DNA from 3 places in the Paenarthrobacter aromaticivorans genome. Region 1 is predicted to be linked to each of the others. Evidence: riboswitches for the same ligand, from Rfam matches in the RefSeq annotation. Region 1 holds a riboswitch; each other region holds the start of a gene.
What was found. A riboswitch is a leader RNA that binds a small molecule or an ion and turns the genes downstream of it on or off. The one in region 1 is predicted to bind thiamine pyrophosphate.

Region 1 (6,256 bases):
GGACCTTCGTGCCTGATTCCAGTTCACCGTCACATCGGGCTGTCACCGCCGGTTCGGCTATCTGGATGATGCCGAAGGGCCCATTGCCGTTTCCGTTTCCTCGCCCATTGCCATTCGCCGAGCCGTTGGAGGGCTTGGAACCGGAGATGACGACGGCGTCGAACTCCTCGCCGATGTGGTTCGCCACGAGTGCAGCTTCCACGGTGTCCATGGCCAGACGCTCAAGCCGCCCGGCCAGTTGGTCGGATGACGCCATGATCTCAGGCAGGGATGGAAGTGCTTCCCGCGCCCACGACGGGATCTGGTGGCCATTGCTGAGGGCCTCGCAGATCACCAGGACAAAGCGGTCGATGAGGCGACGCAAAGGGGCAGTCGTGTGGGCATAGGGCGCGCCGATGGCTGACTGCAGAATGTTGGGTGGAAGTTCGCCGTCGAAAGGCGTGTATCCAGCGCCGCGGAAGAGTGTGCCTGCCGAGTGCAGGATGGCAAGCTGTTTGGGATCCGAAGCGTCAAGTGTCCGAAGGTACTCACCGTAGGTGACCTCGCCGTCCCAGGGTTTTCCGAGAGCCTTGGTCTGGCGTTTGAAATGGAGCAGTGACCGTTCATCCGGTGCCGGCATGGTGCGCAGGATGCCCACTTTTCCGTCGAGCATTAGTTGGGCCGCTGCCATCCCGGTCATGAGGGATATCTGCGCGTTCCAGTCCTCCACAGGCAGGGACGGCGCGGCCACAATCCTGTAGCCCCCGCCACCGGTCGCCTGGACGATTTCCTGCTCCGGCATGTTCAGGTTGGCGCCACCGCGGAGTCGTTCCAGTTCAACGCGCTTCAGGCCAACCTCCTTAAGGAGTTCAAGGACCGCTGGGGCTGTGCCGGCATCGATCAGTTCCTGGGCACCTTTGTAACTGAGCTTGGCGCGACTACGGACGGTGCCACGGGCCACGGACGTGGTGGATACCTCCGCGTTGTGGTCCAGTTCGAAGGCCCACACGAAAGCGCTGCAGTCTTGGCCAGCCAGCAGGCTTCCTGCGTTTTCGCTGATAACCTCCGGGTGCAGCGGGATCCTCCCGTCAGGAGCGTAAAACGTTTGTCCCCGTTGCCGGGTTTCGGCATCGAGCGCCCCGCCGGGAGCCACAAAGGATGGCACGTCCGCGATTGCGTAGAGGACTTTGTAACCGTCACCGGCACGTTCAATGAATACCGCTTGGTCCAGGTCGGTGGACGTGGCTGGATCGATGGTCACAAACGGAATGTCCCTGAGGTCACGGTCCGGCAGCGTGTGGTTTTCTACTGCTTTCCGGGCTTCCGCCACGGCTTCGGCCGGATACTCGCCCGGGAGCTCCAGTTCGGTCCGGAGGGCTGCAAATGCCTCCGCGAGCTGGTCCGACGAGTCGTCGACGTTGGGCGAAATCCGATGATGTGACACGAAAATCAGGTTAGCCCGAAATCGCTGGATAGTCTTGGACCATGAGCACTTCCTTGGACGATAATGCTCGTGTCCAGCGCCTCTCCTCGGAGCTGTTGGGAGCCATGGCATACGGCGAGCTCTCGGCGTTTGGCCGGCTGTCTTTCGACTCCCGGTACGCTCCCACGCTCCATGACAGGGCAGTGCTGGCGAAGATCGCTGTGGGTGCCTACGGAAACTTCGCCATGATCAGCAGCCGGCTCTCGGAGATGGGACTCGACGCCGAAGAGGCCATGCTTCCGTTCCAGCGTTCGTTTGACCACTTCCATGAGCGAACGAGGCCAGCGGACTGGTTTGAATCCGTCATGAAGGCGTATGTGATCGACACCGTGTCTTCGGACTTCTACCGCATGGTCGCCTCATTCCTTGATGCCGGGACGCAACTCTTTGTCCAGAAGGTTGCCTCCGCCGACCAAGCCACGGAAGTGCTCCGTATCCTCCTGCGGCGCGCACTGGCGGATGACCCGCGCCTGTCATCGCGACTGGCTTTGTGGGGTCGCCGCCTTGTCGGTGAGGCACTTACCCAAGCCCAACGAGTCGGCATGGAACATCCCGACCTGGGACCGCTCCTCAAGGCCGGAGGGGATGCCCGAGCAGCAGTCAGGGCACTCACCGCTGAGCTTGCCGAGCGGCACGGGCGCCGGATGTCGGGGCTTGGACTGACGGCTTAGGCTTCGACCCGCCCTAGCCGCCGCCCAAGTCCGAGCCGACTGTCTAGCCGGCGTCGAGGGCTCCCAGCAGCGCCTTGCCTGCCGCCGTCGGGTCCTCCGCTTCAGTGATGGCCCGCACGACGACGATCCGGCTCGCTCCTGCGGCAACCACCTGTTCAACGTTGCTGAGGTCGATGCCACCGATCGCGAACCAGGGAAGCAGCACGCCACCAACAGTTTCCTCGTCTGCGCGTTTTACGGCTTCCGCGGCATATGTGACCAGGTCCAGCCCAACTGCGTCACGACCAGGCTTTGTGGGCGTTGCCCACACCGGACCAACACAGAAATAATCCAGTCCACTCCTGCCAGGGGAGGCCGTTATGGCGGCGTCAACCTGCTCCGGCGTATGGGTGGAGAGGCCGATCACGGTGCGGTCGTGGAGGAGGTGACGTGCGGCGCGCAGGGGGATGTCCTTTTGCCCGATATGGAACACCGGAGCCCCGGAAATACTGGCAACATCGGCGCGGTCGTTGACGGCCCACAGCCGCCCGTGCCGTTGGGCAACGTCGTGCAGAACCTCCAGGACCTCAAGCTCTTCGGCGGCCTCGAGCGTCTTGTCGCGAAGCTGGATGATGTCTACGCCGCCCTCGAACGCGGCGTCGACGAAGTCTTCAAAATCGCCCTGCCGTTTGCGGGCATCGGTGCACAAGTAGAGACGGGCAGTGGTGTGGACATCATGCTGGGTCATGGAAACCAGAGTAGTTCCTCTAAACTGGGCACGTACTGCGGGAGCCGTGACAGCGTCATATGACCGTCCGGCTGAGAGGGCTTCAGCGCCGACCGCTTGACCTGATCCGGCTAATACCGGCGTAGGGAAGGAAACATATGGCAGAATCCCGCCAAAACCCCTTGCATGCAGATGTGGCCGTGATTGGTGGCGGCATCATTGGCCTTGGCATCGCGCACGAAGCCCGCCGCCAGGGCCGCTCCGTGGTCCTCATTGATCCCACCCCTGCATCGGGTGCGACGTTCGCTGCCGCCGGGATGCTGGCTCCGGTGAGTGAGCTCCACTACCAGGAGGAAGACCTCCTGGAACTCATGCTGGAATCCTCGCAACTGTGGCCCGCTTTCATCCGGAGCGTCCAGGGCAGCGAATCAGCCACCGGATACCGCACGACGTCGACCATTGCCGTTGGTGCCGACGCCGCGGACCGTCGCGCGCTGGCAGACCTCCGCATCGTGCAGCAGGCCGCGGGGCTGCACGTGGAGCCCTTGTCATTGCGGGAAGCGCGTGAGCGTGAGCCTCTGCTGAGCCCACAGATCTCCTGTGCCTTCGACATACCAGCCGATCACCAGGTGGATCCTCGGCGCCTTGCACGATGCCTCCTGGAAGGATTGTCAGCCCACGGACCAAGTGATGCAACGTGGGTTTCCGGGGCTGAAGACGGTTTCGCCCTGCCGTTCCAAGCATCCCGGTTGCTCTGGGATGGGGACCGGGTCTCGGGGGTCGAACTGTATCCCGGCACCAAAACGGACTCCGGCGTCGTCATTTTGGCTTCGGAGACTGTAGTGGCCTGCGGACTCGACGCAGCAAGGATCGGCAATCTCCCCGAGGGCCTCAATCTGCCCCTGCGGCCCGTTTATGGCGACATTCTCAGGCTGCGCGTTCCCCAACACCTCCAGCCCCTGATCACATCCACCGTCCGGGGCATGGTCCGCGGGGTGCCGGTCTACATCGTGCCCCGGGATGATGGCACGGTGGTGATTGGAGCCACCCAGCGCGAGGACGGACTATCGGTATCCACCAATGCAGTGTCCGCCGGTGGCGTCTACCAACTGCTGCGGGATGCACAGGTGTTGGTTCCGTCGGTAGCGGAACTGGAACTGTTGGAGGCGACAGCTCGCGCACGGCCCGGGACTCCTGACAACGCACCATTACTGGGACGCGTTACTGGGCCCGAAGGCACTATCGACGGTCTCGTGATCGCAACCGGGTTCTTCCGCCACGGCGTCCTGTTGACGCCTGTGGCCGCCAAAATCGTAGGCGGGCTGATCAGCGGCTCAGCCGACCCCCGATGGTCCATTTTCCGGCCCGATCGATTCACGGCAACGCGGGATCACCGCCTCCAACCAGCAATCAAGGACACACCATGAACATCAAACTCAACGGCTCCGATCACGCCGTGGCGGACGACGCATCAGTCAGCACGCTGGTCAGCGCCATCACAGGCCGCGTCCTGGACCACCGGGGACAGGCAGCCGACGGCGGCAAGCTGGGTGTCGCCGTCGCACGTAATTCCGAGGTAGTGCCGCGCAGCCAATGGGCAGCGACTGCGCTCGCCGATGGAGACGAACTCGAACTCGTAACCGCAGTCCAGGGAGGCTGAAAATGACCGCAGCAAATACTGAGATCCGCACTGATGCTTTAGTGATCGACGGCGTCGAATTCGGCTCCCGCCTGATCATGGGTACCGGTGGTGCGCCGAGTCTGGATGGGCTGGGAGCAGCCCTCCTGGCGTCAGGAACGGAACTGACCACTGTGGCAATGCGGCGATACTCACCGGCCGAGACAGGTTCACTGTTTCAACTCCTGCTGGATCACAACATCCGGGTCCTGCCCAACACCGCTGGCTGTTTTACTGCCAAGGACGCAGTGATGACGGCAGAGCTCGCCCGGGAGGCGCTGGAGACGGACTGGGTGAAGCTGGAAGTCATCGCCGATGAACACACGCTCCTTCCGGACGCGGTGGAACTCGTGGAGGCAACGGAACAGCTGGTGAACCGTGGCTTCAAGGTCTTCGCCTACACCAATGACGATCCTGTCCTTGCGCTCCGGCTGGAAAACCTGGGTGCCACGGCAGTCATGCCCCTCGGCTCGCCTATTGGGACGGGGCTGGGCATCCTGAACCCGCACAACATCGAACTGATCGTGTCCCGGGCCTCCGTGCCGGTAGTGCTTGACGCCGGCATCGGGACCGCCTCTGATGCCGCGCTTGCCATGGAGCTGGGCTGCGATGCTGTCCTGCTGGCAACAGCTGTGACCCGTGCGCAGAATCCGGTGCAGATGGGCGAAGCCTTCAAACACGCGGTGATCGCCGGTAGGCTGGCCAAGCAGGCAGGCCGTATCCCGCGCCGGGAGCACGCCCTCGCGTCATCGGCCATGGAAGGCCGGGCAGAGTTCCTCTGAATGAAGGAGCCGTTGTGGCTGACAGGAAAGAGCCATTGACCCAGGTCGCTATGGAGGCCGCCCTCAAGGACCTTCCGGACTGGAGGCTCCAGGACGGCCTGGTGACGGTGTTCAAAACCTCGACGGCGGCGGACGCCTTGGCGCTCATTGCCGCCATTGGCCAGATCGCCGAGGAACAGAACCACCATCCGGATCTTGACTGGCGTTACAACAGGGTGTTCCTGCGTTACGTTTCCCACGACGCCGGCGGCCAGGTGACCCAACGCGACGTCGCCGCTGCGGCCGCCGTGAGCGAGGCCGCAGCCGCATCAGGTGCCGCGGCGCAGCCGGATCGCTACCCAGGAGCTTGAACGGGACAGAAGGTTAAATGGCTCTGGCCATCACCCACGGGTGATGGCCAGAGCCATTTAAGACTGAACAGCGTCGTTTGAGAGCGACCAGCGCCTAGAGCCTCAGGGCTTTGGTGAGGGCGGCGGTGTCATGCTGGGTGCGCTTGCGGCCCAGAAAGACCACAACGGCAATCGCGATGACCGTCCCCAACACGATAGGGAGGATCCAGGGGATCCAGGTCAGCCCGGGCTGGTAACCAAAGCCGGCCATGATGAAAGCTATCCAGCTCAGCACGCCCACGGTTGCCGAAACGCCCGCCGGCAATGCAACGCCGTACTTGCCGTGTCGCTTGTCATTTGCCCACACGATGAAGCCTGTAGCGATGGTGGCAAGAACCACCACAACGAGTGAAAGCATGGAGACTCCTTAGCGGCAGCTGTAGCCGGGAACCGCTAGAGTGCGCCGAAGCCGACGCGGCGGACTTCCTCGGCACCAATTTCAACGTAGCCCAACACGCTGCCCGGAACGATGATCTGGCGGCCCTTCTCATCCGTGAGCCGCAGGTCCGAACCCTTGGAGATGGCCTCTCCGACGATCTTGGCTACAGCATCAGCATCGAGTGCGGAT
Region 2 (6,256 bases), 350 kb from region 1:
TGGCACTGACCTTGACATCCTCAGGGCTGTCAACGATCCCACGGACCAAGTGCTCGAGCGCTTCTGCCAGCAATTTACTCAGCCTCGGTGGTCTCTGCTTCAGCCTCGGCCGGAGCTTCGGCTTCGTCCTTCTTGGCCTTCTTGGTGATGGCTTCCGGAATGATGACGGAACCCTTCTCCGGGGCTACGAAGGCTTCCTTCGGAGCTTTGGTCTTCAGGGTGCCTTCCTGGCCCGGCAGGCCCTTGAACTTCTGCCAGTCACCGGTGATCTTGAGGATCGCAGCAACCTGCTCGGTCGGCTGGGCGCCAACGGAAAGCCAGTACTGGGCGCGCTCGGAAGCGACCTCGATGTACGACGGCTCTTCGGTGGGGTGGTACTTGCCGATTTCTTCAATGGCACGGCCATCGCGCTTGGCGCGGGCATCCATGACGACGATGCGGTAGTACGGTGCGCGCATCTTACCGAAGCGCTTAAGGCGAATCTTTACGGCCACTTTTGTGGTCACTCCTGTTTCTGAAACGGGGTTGAACCCGACGTTCTGCACCCGTGGGGCGGGCCATACTTGGGGGTTCGAAAGGACAAGATTTGGGCACGGAGAGAGGGGCCGCGCCAATCAAGTACCTGACCATTGTGCCAGATGCCGGAAGTAATTACGACTTTCGCCACTCCCGGCCACAACGGTCAGACAGACCAAACGTAGAGCCCTGACCGCTCCGCCTTTTCCACGTCAGTGGCCAAGGCGGCCAACTGCTGCACGTATTGACGCGATTCGTCCGCACCAAAAGGCATGTCGTCCTGAGCCGCCCACGCCGCAGCGACGTCGTCAAGAACGTTCCCGTCGCCTTCGCTTTCATACGTCAGCAACTCGGCCAGCGCCCTCACCATCGCCTCCGGAACACCAAGGAGGGCGTCGCTGGTGACATCCACCAGCGCCAGTTCGTAGTCTGCGCCGGCAGCGTGGACGGCTTTACCCGCAAGGTCACCCAATTGTTCGACCTCAAAGTCGGTGATGCCATCGATCCTGACGGCGGGGCCGGTAACGTCAGCGCCCCGATCCAAGGCAGCTGCCCTCTTGAGTGCTTCATCGTGGGTGGCTACAAAAATTTCGGCAAAGCCCATGGAGAGTGCTCTCATTCGTTCGTGCTGACGGGGCGGCGGCAAGGCCCAAGGGGGCAAATACCGTCAATGCCCAGCCTAATGCAGTCCCTGCCCATGCTCGCGGAAGCCAGCGCGAGGATGCTTAGCGCACTGCCACGCGCAGCTTGTTGCGCCAAGGGTCTTCGAACTGAAGCTCCAGGCCCGTATGGTGGTTCGCCACGGACGCAACCTTCAGCCGGTCAGCCAGTGCGGCGACGTCATCCGCGGACGGCACCTCGATCAAGACTTCGCCCAGGCCCAGAGTGTCCTTTCGGGGTCCAGCCCCTCGGCTGTTCCACACGTTCATCGCCATGTGGTGGTGGTACCCGCCGGCAGATACGAACAACGCCTGCCCGTGCCAGCCCGCCGTCCTCTCAAAACCCAGCGTGTCCACATAAAAATCCTGGGCGGTCTGTACGTCACCTACCTGAAGGTGCACGTGCCCGACGCCGGCTGCGGCTTCCCGCTGGCCAGTCACGGCGGCCTCACTCAAGTGTTGCTGGAGGAAACGCTGGGGCGGCAAGGCAACATTGTCCATCACCACGGTCTTCCCATCCCACTGCCACACATCGCGCGGTTTGTCGTAATAGAGCTCGATGCCGTTGCCTTCCGGATCAGTGAAGTAGAACGCTTCGCTCACCAAATGGTCAGCACTGCCTACAAAGGCGCGCGGTTCATACTCTGCCGCAGTGGCGATGGTGGCCGCCAGGGAAGGCTGGTCCTGGAACAGGATGGCCGTATGGAAAAGCCCCGCTTCCCCACGGCCTGGAATCTGCAGGCCGGCAGCGGGAGCGAGGTGGACTACAGGCTTGCCCAAGCGCCCGAGGTACAGCCCGCCATCCTGCTCGGCCACGATCTCCAAGCCCAAGGCACGCTGATAGTAGTCACTCATTACCCTCATATCGCCGACCTTGAGCATGACGGTGCCCATGGTGAGTTCGGCAGGAAGGAGATCCTGGTTGGATATCGTCGTCATGTGAAGCTCCCGGTTCATAGATGGCCGCCCTTCGGCACGTTCTACTAATCTAAATTACTTGAAGCTTCAATTTATTCCTAGTAGACCAGTTTTCCGCGCAGGACTACATGCTTCAGGCTTGCCACAGTTGCGAGGTTCTTCCTGGGATCATCCCGGCAAAGCACGACGTCGGCACTTGCCCCTTCGCTGATGCCCTCGGCTCCGAGCCACTTCCGTGCGCCCCATGTGGCGGCGCCCAGAACGGCAGTGGGCGGCAGGCCGGCGTCGTGCAGTTCCTTCATTTCGTCAGCGATCCTGCCGTGCTTGATCACGCTCCCTGCGTCAGTTCCCGCATAGATGGAAACACCGGCTTGGTAGGCCTCCAGCACCCGTTCTCGGCGCCGCTCCCAAAGCCGGGTCATGTGCTCGGCATAGACCGGAAACTTAGGTGCGGCCTGGGCGGCGATATCCGGAAAAGTCGCGATGTTTACCAACGTAGGAACAATCGGGACGGACTGCTCCACCAGGCGGGGAATATGCCGGGGCAAAAGGCCGGTTGCATGCTCAATGCAGTCAATCCCGGCGTCGAGCATGTCATCAATGGTGTCTTCAGCGAAGCAGTGGGCCGTCACCCTGGCCCCTTCGTCGTGGGCGGCGGCGATGGCATCCCTTACGACGTTCGCGGGAAACGAGGCGGAGAGGTCACCGGCACCGCGATCGATCCAGTCGCCCACTAGTTTCACCCAACCGTCCCCGTCCCGGGCTTCCTTACGGACTGTCTCCACCAGCTCGCCCGGCTCCACTTCGTGGCCCAAGCCACGCAGGTAACGCCGGCTCCGGGCGATGTGGCGTCCGGCACGAAGCAGCCGTGGGAGGTCCTCCCGCCGCTGAACCCAACGTGTATCGCTTGGCGAGCCGGCGTCACGGATCAACAATGTGCCGGCTTTTAGGTCCGCCTGTGCCTGGGCAAGAGTTGTTTGCTCATCAACCGCCCCGCCGACGCCAAGTCCAATATGGCAATGGGCGTCTACAAAACCAGGAAGGACCCACCCCTCCAGTGTGGAATCGGGCGCGGCAACGGGACGGTCGAACGTCAGTTTGCCATCAACGGACCACAGTCCGTGTCGTTGCTCGTCTCCTGCGACAAGCACAGGACCGGTGAATTCGATGATGTTGGCCATGGCAAAAGCCTAATCTGCCAGGCATGGGCCAATCCTCACGACCGGGTGTGACTGGGACGCCGATCGGAGCTGTGGTAGCTTCGTCTACGACCACACGGGGGCCCCTGCAGGGGCTGAGATCGGACTGAAGCAGTCTGCGACCGTTGAACCTGTCCGGGTAATGCCGGCGAAGGAAGTGAGTAATCCTTTGAGCACCACCAAAACACAGCACAGCTCTGCCGAAAACCAGACCAACACCAGCGAAAAAGCGGCGGAAACCGTCACGCAGTCGCTGAAGTCCCATTCGTTGGCCTGGTTGGAAGACCCGGCAAATGGTATCCGGGTCCCCGTTACGGAGATTGCGTTGGAGCCCTCCCCCAACGGTGAGGCCAACGAACCACTGCAGGTATACCGAACTGCCGGACCGGGCAGCGACCCCGTGGTGGGCCTGGAACCGTTCCGCACCGGATGGATCGAAGCCCGGGGAGATACCGAGGCATATTCCGGGCGGGAGAGGAACCTGCTCGACGACGGCAAATCAGCGGTACGCCGCGGTGCAGCATCCCAGGAGTGGAAGGGGGCGCAACCGGTGCCCCGCCGCGCCGTCGAAGGTAAGACGGTCACCCAGATGCACTATGCAAAGCAAGGCATCATCACGCCGGAAATGCAGTTTGTCGCACTGCGTGAGAATTGTGACGTCGAACTGGTACGCAGCGAAGTGGCTGCCGGGCGCGCCATCATTCCCAACAACATCAACCACCCGGAATCCGAGCCCATGATCATTGGCAAGGCCTTCTTGGTCAAAATCAACGCCAACATCGGAAACTCGGCCGTCACCAGTTCCATCGCCGAGGAAGTTGACAAGCTGCAATGGGCAACCCAGTGGGGTGCCGACACCGTCATGGACTTGTCCACTGGCGACGACATCCACACAACCCGCGAGTGGATCATCCGCAACTCCCCCGTTCCGATCGGCACTGTACCCATCTACCAGGCCCTGGAGAAGGTCAACGGCGAAGCCAACAAGCTCACGTGGGAAATTTTCCGGGATACCGTCATCGAGCAATGCGAACAGGGCGTTGACTACATGACAATCCACTCCGGAGTGCTCCTGCGGTACGTGCCCTTGACGGCAAACCGTGTGACAGGAATCGTCTCCCGCGGCGGCTCGATCATGGCGGGGTGGTGCCTGGCGCACCACGAGGAGAACTTCCTCTACACGCATTTTGATGAGCTCTGCGAAATCTTTGCCAAGTACGACGTCGCCTTCTCGTTGGGCGACGGCCTGCGTCCCGGCGCCACAGCCGATGCCAACGACGCCGCGCAGTTCGCTGAGCTCGATACGCTTGCCGAGCTGACCCAGCGCGCTTGGGAATTTGATGTGCAGGTGATGGTTGAAGGACCCGGGCATATTCCCTTCCACTTGGTCCGCGAGAACGTGGAACGCCAACAGGAACTCTGTAAAGGTGCCCCCTTCTACACCTTGGGACCGCTGGTCACGGACGTTGCTCCTGGCTACGACCACATCACATCGGCAATCGGTGCAACGGAAATTGCGCGCTATGGCACGGCCATGCTCTGCTACGTGACGCCCAAAGAACACCTTGGACTGCCAAACAAGGACGATGTGAAGACCGGTGTGATCACGTACAAGATCGCAGCGCACGCAGCGGACCTCGCCAAGGGACACCCGGGCGCAAACGAACGCGACGACGCTTTGTCCAAGGCCAGGTTCGAGTTCCGTTGGCGCGACCAGTTCGCACTGTCCCTGGACCCGGTTACCGCAGAAGCCTTCCACGACGAAACACTTCCCGCCGAACCTGCCAAGACCGCGCACTTCTGCTCGATGTGCGGACCTAAATTCTGCTCGATGCGCATCAGCCAGGACATCAGGGACGAGTTCGGTTCGGCCGAGGCGCAGGCCACCATTGCCGGGATCTACGACGGCATGCGGGAAAAGAGCGAAGAATTCCTGGCGTCAGGCGGCAAGGTGTACCTGCCTGAGCTGCAGCTTCCCCCAACCCGGACGGCGGAGACTTCAGGAAACCTTAACTGACCTCGTCCGGACAACATCGGCTACAAAAGAGCGAATAATCCGGTCTCCATCCACCGAGTCCTGGGGCCGGTGCCCTCCAGCTGCTACGCGGCGGAGGGCACCGGTGTCCTCCAGGTACCCCGCGATTTCTTCGTACAGTGGCTCCCACCCGCCCGTAAGGACGAGGGTAGGTACACCCGGAACTATGTGCAGGGGCGCCTCCCAAGGAGGTGCCTGCAGCCGGAGGCGACGTGCGGAACGGCGAGCTTCGGGCGTGTCCGGCCCGCTGGCTTCGGCCGAAAATGCACGCCTGAAGTATTCGCGTTCGTAGTCGGCGTCCTTAAGCTGGTTGCGCACGTCAAACAGCGGTTCCATGAGCGAACGATGGAATGTCGTGGCAGGCAGCTCGGCTGTCAGGGATAAACAAGCCGGTTCAACCAGTGTCAGTGAATGCATCAGGTCCGGGCGTTCAACTGCTGCGAGCATGGCGGAGATTGCACCTTGCTCATGCGCCACCACATGGCCGCCACCAGAATCCACCAGCGAAGCAACCACGATGCCGACATCCGCAGCGACGTCTGATTCCATGGGTTCAGCCACGGGATCAAAGCCGTGCCGGCGCAGGAACAGTGCGTCATATGACAGGGCCATGCCGTGCTGCTTGGGCCATGCCGAGGCGCCAAAACTCCCCAGTCCGTGGACGAAGACTACGCGCTGTTTGTGCATGGATTCACCCTAGTCCAGAGCCCTGACATCCCCGCCAAAAAGCAGTTGGCGCCGTTATGGGAATTCACAACGGCGCCAACTGTCACAGTGAGTCGGAGGTTCCGGGTTACTTGCCCAGGAACTTCTCGAAGCCCTTGGGGAGGTTCAGCGTGGACGGATCGAAGTCCGCAGCGCCCTGGCCGAACGCCGCTCCCGTGGGGGCTGCCGAGGCCGCATTGGCCCGTTTGGCCTCGGCGTCCCGG
Region 3 (6,256 bases), on a different contig from region 1:
GGACCCGGCGCAAGGCTGCGCCCAAGCAGACTGCAGTAGCTGCCACCGAAGAAGTGGCCCCTGCCGAATCCGTGGCTGGCATCGAAGAACCAGTCAAGGCGCCGGCGCGTCGTAGCCGCGCGCGCAAGACAACGGTGCCTGCTGAGCCCCTCCCCGGTTTTGACGAGCCGGACGCGGTAGCGTCCCAGCCGGAAACCGATGCCGAACCTGCCCCTGAAAAGCCGGTCCGCCGTCGTCGGACTACCAAGCCCAAGGACGTTGACGCCATAGACGCAACGCCCGCCGAGGAGCCTTCACCCGCTGCTGAAACCACGGACGCCTTGTCCCAGCCTGCGCCGGCCACCCCGGGCCCCGTTCCTGCAGAAGCAGATGTTCCTGCAGGGGCTGACGTTTCTCCAGAAGGCGTCCCCGCAGAAGACGTTTCTGCGGAAGGCACCTCCGCAGAAGGCACTGTTCCCGCCGAGGAAGAGTCTGAAGCATCCGAGGAGTCCGCCCCCGGTTCAACGTCTTTGTTCCTGGAGCCGGTCTCCATTACGTCCATGATCTTCCAGGCCCCTGACCTCAGCACTGTGACGCGTCCGGCCGTCGAGGAAAAGGCCGAAGAGGCTGAAGACGAAACTGCGGAAACCCGGTCAACTGACGAGCTGGAGGATTCCAGCAGCCGTCGTCGTCGCCGGAGCCGCGGCCGGCGGGGCCGCCGCGGAACGGAACGCGATGAGACCGATTCCGAAGACGGCGCTGAGACTGAGGATGAAGAAGATGCTCCGGCAGCGGAAGCGCTCGAAGAGGGCGTCACGTCGCGTCGTCGCCGGCGTCGCCGCAGGGGTGACCAGGATCTTGAACTGACTGGCGGGTCCGACGACGACCCACCCAACACGGTGACCCGTGTCCGCGCGCCCCGCCCGATCACTGAGACGGCCCCGTCAAACCGGGTTACCAGCGTTAAGGGTTCCACCAGGCTTGAGGCTAAGAAGCAGCGCCGCCGCGAGTCCCGCGAGACCGGACGCCGCCGCCAGGTAATTACAGAGGCTGAGTTCCTTGCCCGCCGCGAGTCCGTGGATCGCCAGATGATCGTCCGCCAGCGCGACGACAGAATCCAGATCGCGGTTCTTGAAGACGGCGTATTGGCTGAGCACTTTGTGTCCAAGACCCAGCAGGACTCCCTCATTGGCAACGTGTACCTGGGCAAGGTCCAGAACGTCCTGCCCTCTATGGAGGCTGCTTTTGTTGACATCGGACGGGGCCGCAATGCGGTGTTGTATGCCGGTGAAGTGAACTGGGATGCAGTAAACCTTGAGGGCCAACCGCGCCGGATCGAGAATGCGCTGAAGTCCGGCGATTCCGTCCTGGTGCAGGTTACCAAGGACCCCGTTGGCCATAAGGGCGCCCGCCTCACCAGCCAGATTTCCCTTCCGGGCCGCTACCTTGTGTACGTGCCGGGCGGTTCCATGACCGGTATCTCGCGCAAACTGCCCGACGTCGAACGCAACCGCCTCAAGCGCATCCTCAAGGACCGCTTGCCGGAGAACGCCGGCGTCATTGTGCGCACGGCCGCAGAGGGTGCTTCCGAGGAAGAACTGACGCACGACATCAACCGTTTGCGCGCGCAGTGGGAAGGCATTGAAGGGCAGGCGTCCTCCACCAAGGTGCTGGCCCCGGAATTGCTCTACGGCGAGCCTGACCTGACCATCAAGGTGGTCCGGGATGTCTTCAATGAAGACTTCTCCAAGCTGATCGTTTCCGGCGACGACGCGTGGGACACCATTGAGGCTTACGTCACCTACGTTGCTCCCGACTTGGTGGGCCGCCTTGAGAAGTGGACCAAGGATCAGGACATCTTTGCTGCCTGGCGGATCGACGAGCAGATCCACAAGGCACTGGAGCGCAAGGTTTTCCTTCCGTCTGGTGGTTCCCTTGTCATCGACCGCACCGAAGCCATGACCGTGGTGGACGTCAACACAGGTAAGTTCACCGGCAGCGGTGGAAACCTGGAAGAAACCGTCACCAAGAACAACCTTGAAGCGGCCGAGGAAGTAGTTCGCCAGCTGCGCCTGCGTGATATCGGTGGCATCATCGTCATCGACTTCATCGATATGGTCCTCGAATCGAACCGTGACCTGGTGCTCCGCCGATTGGTGGAATGCCTGGGCCGTGACCGCACCAAGCACCAAGTGGCCGAAGTGACGTCGCTGGGCCTGGTGCAGATGACGCGCAAGCGCATGGGCACAGGCCTGCTTGAGGTGTTTGGTGAGCAGTGCGAGCACTGCGCCGGGCGCGGTGTCGTCACCCATGACGAGCCCGTGGAACACCGACGCGCCAACGTCGTTGCTGCCGAGCACCACCGTCCGCACGCCGAACCCCAACAGCCTGCTGCGCGCACGGATCGCAAGCGTCGCCGTGGGAAAGGTGGGGGAGCCGCAATGGCCGAAGTGCCCCCTACGCTCCACAGCACGCCTGCCGCCCCCGCGGCTCCGGCGGCCACTGAGTCCGTGGACCCGGTCCGCCAGGCCAAGGCTGAGGCCACCAGGGCAGCTCTTGCCACCATCGCCGCCGCAGCGCATGCCGCCCACTTGCACGATGATGAGGTTCACCGTGCGGAGGAGCAAGCCCGCGCAGGAGGCCAGCAGGGTCACACGGATGAATCCGCCCCTGAAGCTGCAACCGGCGATGCCGGGGTACCGGCTGCACGTGATGCCGCCAGTCATGACGCTGCGGTTCGGGAAGCACGCTCCACCCCAGTTCTGCGTTTCGGTGGCGAAGAAGTGGCTCTTCCGTTTGTGGAGCACCACGAGGAATCACCTGCCGGCAAGCCGGCCATGAGCCTGGACCTGTTGGCAGAGGCATTTTCGCACCTCGGTGCCGCACCGGCTGCAGAGGAAGAGGCGTCTTCGGTTTCCGAACCTGCGACTGCTTCCGCGGTTTCCCCGGCCAGTTCTCCTGCTGTCACTGAGGATGAGCACGATCATTCATCGCGTTCCCGTGGCCGTCGCGGCCGAAGGAACCGCAGTGCCAGCAGGGCGCAGGGTGCCGCCAACGAAACCAGTGTGGAACATCACGACGTAACTGCTGCCGCCGCAGGTGGATCGGCCCATGAGGCCAAGGCGCCGGCAGCAGAAGAGCCTGCCAAAAAGAAGGTAGCTGACGAGCCCATCATCCTTGGGGTGGGAGTTCCTGCTTCCGAGTTGTAAGCACGGCACACGCCACTAAGCAGTGACATGGTCGTAGAGCAATAAGAGTCCCGCAGCATCCGTTTCGGCGGATGCTGCGGGACTCTTTCGTTGCTGCCAGTCACATCCATTCCCGGAGGCCGTCCGGTTCCCGGGCCGACGGGCTTACGGGCTACGCTAGGAAACTGACACGGGGTGCCGGGCACTGGGCCTGGCTGAGATCCAGACCCGTTGAACCTGTCCGGTTAGCACCGGCGAAGGGATGTCCACCATGGCTTCATCGTCGAATTCCGCCGTCTACCCCGTTGGTATCGGAGCAGTTCCGGCCCGGCCACATCCGCGTGTGCTCAGCATTGCAGGCTCGGATCCTTCTGGCGGCGCCGGAATCCAGGCAGACCTGAAGAGCATCGCAGCGCACGGTGGCTATGGCATGGCTGCCATTACGGCTTTGACGGCCCAAAACACCCTGGGCGTCAGCGCTGTTCATGTTCCGCCCGTGGAGTTCCTCCGTCAGCAACTGGACGCGATCAGTAGCGATATTGACATTGATGCGGTCAAGATCGGGATGTTGGGTGACGCGGCCGTCATCGACGAAGTCCGCAGTTGGCTCGAAGAGGTGCGTCCCGCCGTCGTGGTCCTTGACCCGGTGATGGTAGCCACCAGCGGCGACCGTCTTCTGCATGAGACCGCCGAAGCATCTCTGCGCAGCCTCTTGCCGTTGGCGGATCTCATCACCCCAAACCTTCCCGAACTGGCGATGTTGTTAGGTGAGCCAGAAGCCCCGGACTGGGCGACGGCGCTTGACCAAGGCAAGCGACTGGCTGCTGAGTGCGGAACGACCGTTTTGTTGAAGGGTGGCCACTTGGCAGGAAACGACTGTCCGGATGCGCTGGTCAACACGAGCGGTTTGCTGCGCCAGGACGTCATCGAGGTGCCGGGGACCCGAGTGGATACCAGGAACAGCCACGGAACAGGGTGCTCGCTTTCCTCGGCATTGGCCACGGTCCAAGCCCGCACGGACGATTGGGAGGCATCGCTCCGCGAGGTCAAGCCGTGGCTGCTGCAGGCCCTCGCGACGGCCGACGGCCTCAAGGTAGGCAAGGGTAGCGGGCCGGTCCACCACTTCCATCACCTGGAGCCAGCGCTGAATCCTGCCGGGAAATCCGGCGACTTTGCCGCGCGGCTGTGGGCCGAAGCTGTACCTGAATTGGAGGCAATATACGGCCTCGCTTTCATTCAGGGCCTGCAGTCGGGGCGTCTGCCGGAGCCCCAGTTCAATTACTACCTCGCCCAGGACGCCATCTACCTGAACGGCTATTCCCGGGTTTTGGCGCGTGCGGGTGCGCTTGCCCCCACGGAAGAAGAACAGCTCTTCTGGGCAAAATCATCGCAACTCTGCCTTGAGGTCGAGTCCGAACTCCACCGGGACTGGCTGAGCACGCGTCCGGCTTCAACAGAAACCGGACCCATGACAAGGTCGTACGTGGACCACCTGCTGGCGACATCGGCTTCGGGCAGTTACGCCGTTTTGCTGGCGGCAATCCTGCCCTGCTACTGGCTGTACGCGGAGGTAGGGCAGCAACTTCACGCGGCGTATGTCCAAGCCGGCGCTCCCAGCGACCACCCTTATGCCGCATGGCTGAAGACATACGCGGACGAGGAGTTTGCTGCCGCAACCCGGAAGGCGATCGACTTTACCGATGCTGCGGCAGCTGGCGCCTCTGCGCAGGAACGCAAGGCCATGGTTGAGGCCTTCGCCCAGTCCTGCCGCTACGAAACGGCCTTCTTCGATGCCCCCAGGCTCTTCGCCTAAGCAGGGTTTCCGAGGTTGCCGAGTGGAACAAATCCACAAAGCTCCAGCGCGTCGCGGGCCAAACCGCAGTATCGCCGTGCAAATCCTGTAGGCTGTATGGGCACGGTGCCGGGAGAGTCCGTTACAACTGGTGGCGCAAGTCACTCGATAGCCTCCGGACCCGGCCTCATTTGCAGCTGAAGGTCAAACTAGCGTAATCTTGATCTTCGGTGCTTACGCCAACACTTGGGTTATGCCCCTTGGAATTGTTCATGGGATGACTCGCGGGCTTCGATCTGAAGTCCACGGCGTTGAGGCACAGCGCGAACCAAGCCTGATTCCGGTTCAAGGTTCCGCACGCAAATTTAGTAAGAAACGTCGAGAGAAGTGAGTACCCAAGTGGTGTACGCGATTGTCCGCGCAGGCGGCCGCCAAGAAAAAGTTTCCGTTGGAGACTACGTAACGCTGAACCGCGTCCCCGGTGGAGCCGGCAGCACGCTTGAGCTGCCCGCCTTGCTCCTGGTTGACGGCGACAAGGTCACGTCCGCTGCCGCGGACCTGGCCAAGGTCACGGTCACGGCTGAGATCCTTGAGGACCTTCGCGGTCCCAAGATCGTCATCCAGAAGTTCAAGAACAAGACCGGCTACAAGAAGCGCCAGGGTCACCGTCAGGAACTGACCAAGATCAAGATCACGAGCATCAAGTAACTTTCGTTACTCTGTTCAGATTTTCAGTTTCCCCAGAAATTTAGAGGCAGGCATTTCACATGGCACACAAAAAAGGCGCGAGCTCCACTCGCAACGGTCGTGACTCCAACGCACAGCGCCTCGGCGTCAAGCGTTTCGGTGGCCAGGTAGTTTCCGCAGGCGAGATCATCGTTCGCCAGCGTGGAACCCACTTCCACCCGGGTGCAGGCGTCGGCCGCGGTGGCGACGACACCCTGTTCGCACTCGAGGCCGGTGCGGTTGAGTTTGGTACTCGCCGCGGTCGTCGCGTAGTGAACATCGTTGCTGCTGCAGCTGCAGAGTAACAACAAGTTCTGAACCGGTGGAGCGGGCCAAACGGCCCGCTCCACCGTTCTTTTAACCGCATTACAATCGATTAGGGCGCTTATGGCGCTCTGGTTTTTGCAACAGCGCTGGCAACAGCAAGAGGAGATTCACGTGGCGAGCTTTGTAGACCGGGTAGTCCTGCACGTATCCGGCGGAACCGGCGGCCACGGCTGTGTCTCTGTCAAGCGGGAAAAGTTCAAGCCACTCGGTGGTCCTGACGGCGGCAACGGTGGCAATGGTGGAG

Region 2: it holds a riboswitch for thiamine pyrophosphate, as region 1 does, so the genes downstream of both, thiC (phosphomethylpyrimidine synthase ThiC) here and KSW38_RS08285 (FAD-dependent oxidoreductase) in region 1, are expected to answer to the same signal.
Region 3: it holds a riboswitch for thiamine pyrophosphate, as region 1 does, so the genes downstream of both, KSW38_RS13760 (bifunctional hydroxymethylpyrimidine kinase/phosphomethylpyrimidine kinase) here and KSW38_RS08285 (FAD-dependent oxidoreductase) in region 1, are expected to answer to the same signal.

What each region holds. Positions count from the first base shown of each region.
Region 1 covers NZ_JAHOPC010000003.1:361,188-367,443, reverse strand. The annotation lists gene KSW38_RS08300 (RNB domain-containing ribonuclease) at 1-1,423, opposite strand, end outside; gene KSW38_RS08295 (ferritin-like fold-containing protein) at 1,465-2,133, shown strand; gene thiE (thiamine phosphate synthase) at 2,177-2,860, opposite strand; TPP riboswitch at 2,888-3,005, shown strand; gene KSW38_RS08285 (FAD-dependent oxidoreductase) at 2,998-4,266, shown strand; gene thiS (sulfur carrier protein ThiS) at 4,263-4,499, shown strand; gene KSW38_RS08275 (thiazole synthase) at 4,502-5,299, shown strand; gene KSW38_RS08270 (4a-hydroxytetrahydrobiopterin dehydratase) at 5,314-5,649, shown strand; gene KSW38_RS08265 (cytochrome c-type biogenesis protein) at 5,744-6,046, opposite strand; gene KSW38_RS08260 (DUF3107 domain-containing protein) at 6,082-6,256, opposite strand, start outside.
Region 2 covers NZ_JAHOPC010000003.1:16,179-22,434, forward strand. The annotation lists gene KSW38_RS06765 (RNA-binding protein) at 1-73, opposite strand, end outside; gene rpsP (30S ribosomal protein S16) at 75-494, opposite strand; gene KSW38_RS06775 (hypothetical protein) at 683-1,135, opposite strand; gene KSW38_RS06780 (VOC family protein) at 1,242-2,114, opposite strand; gene KSW38_RS06785 (amidohydrolase family protein) at 2,192-3,274, opposite strand; TPP riboswitch at 3,359-3,466, shown strand; gene thiC (phosphomethylpyrimidine synthase ThiC) at 3,462-5,309, shown strand; gene KSW38_RS06795 (alpha/beta fold hydrolase) at 5,292-6,014, opposite strand; gene ffh (signal recognition particle protein) at 6,121-6,256, opposite strand, start outside.
Region 3 covers NZ_JAHOPC010000008.1:60,265-66,520, forward strand. The annotation lists gene KSW38_RS13755 (Rne/Rng family ribonuclease) at 1-3,188, shown strand, start outside; TPP riboswitch at 3,349-3,447, shown strand; gene KSW38_RS13760 (bifunctional hydroxymethylpyrimidine kinase/phosphomethylpyrimidine kinase) at 3,439-4,980, shown strand; gene rplU (50S ribosomal protein L21) at 5,359-5,667, shown strand; gene rpmA (50S ribosomal protein L27) at 5,727-5,990, shown strand; gene obgE (GTPase ObgE) at 6,124-6,256, shown strand, end outside.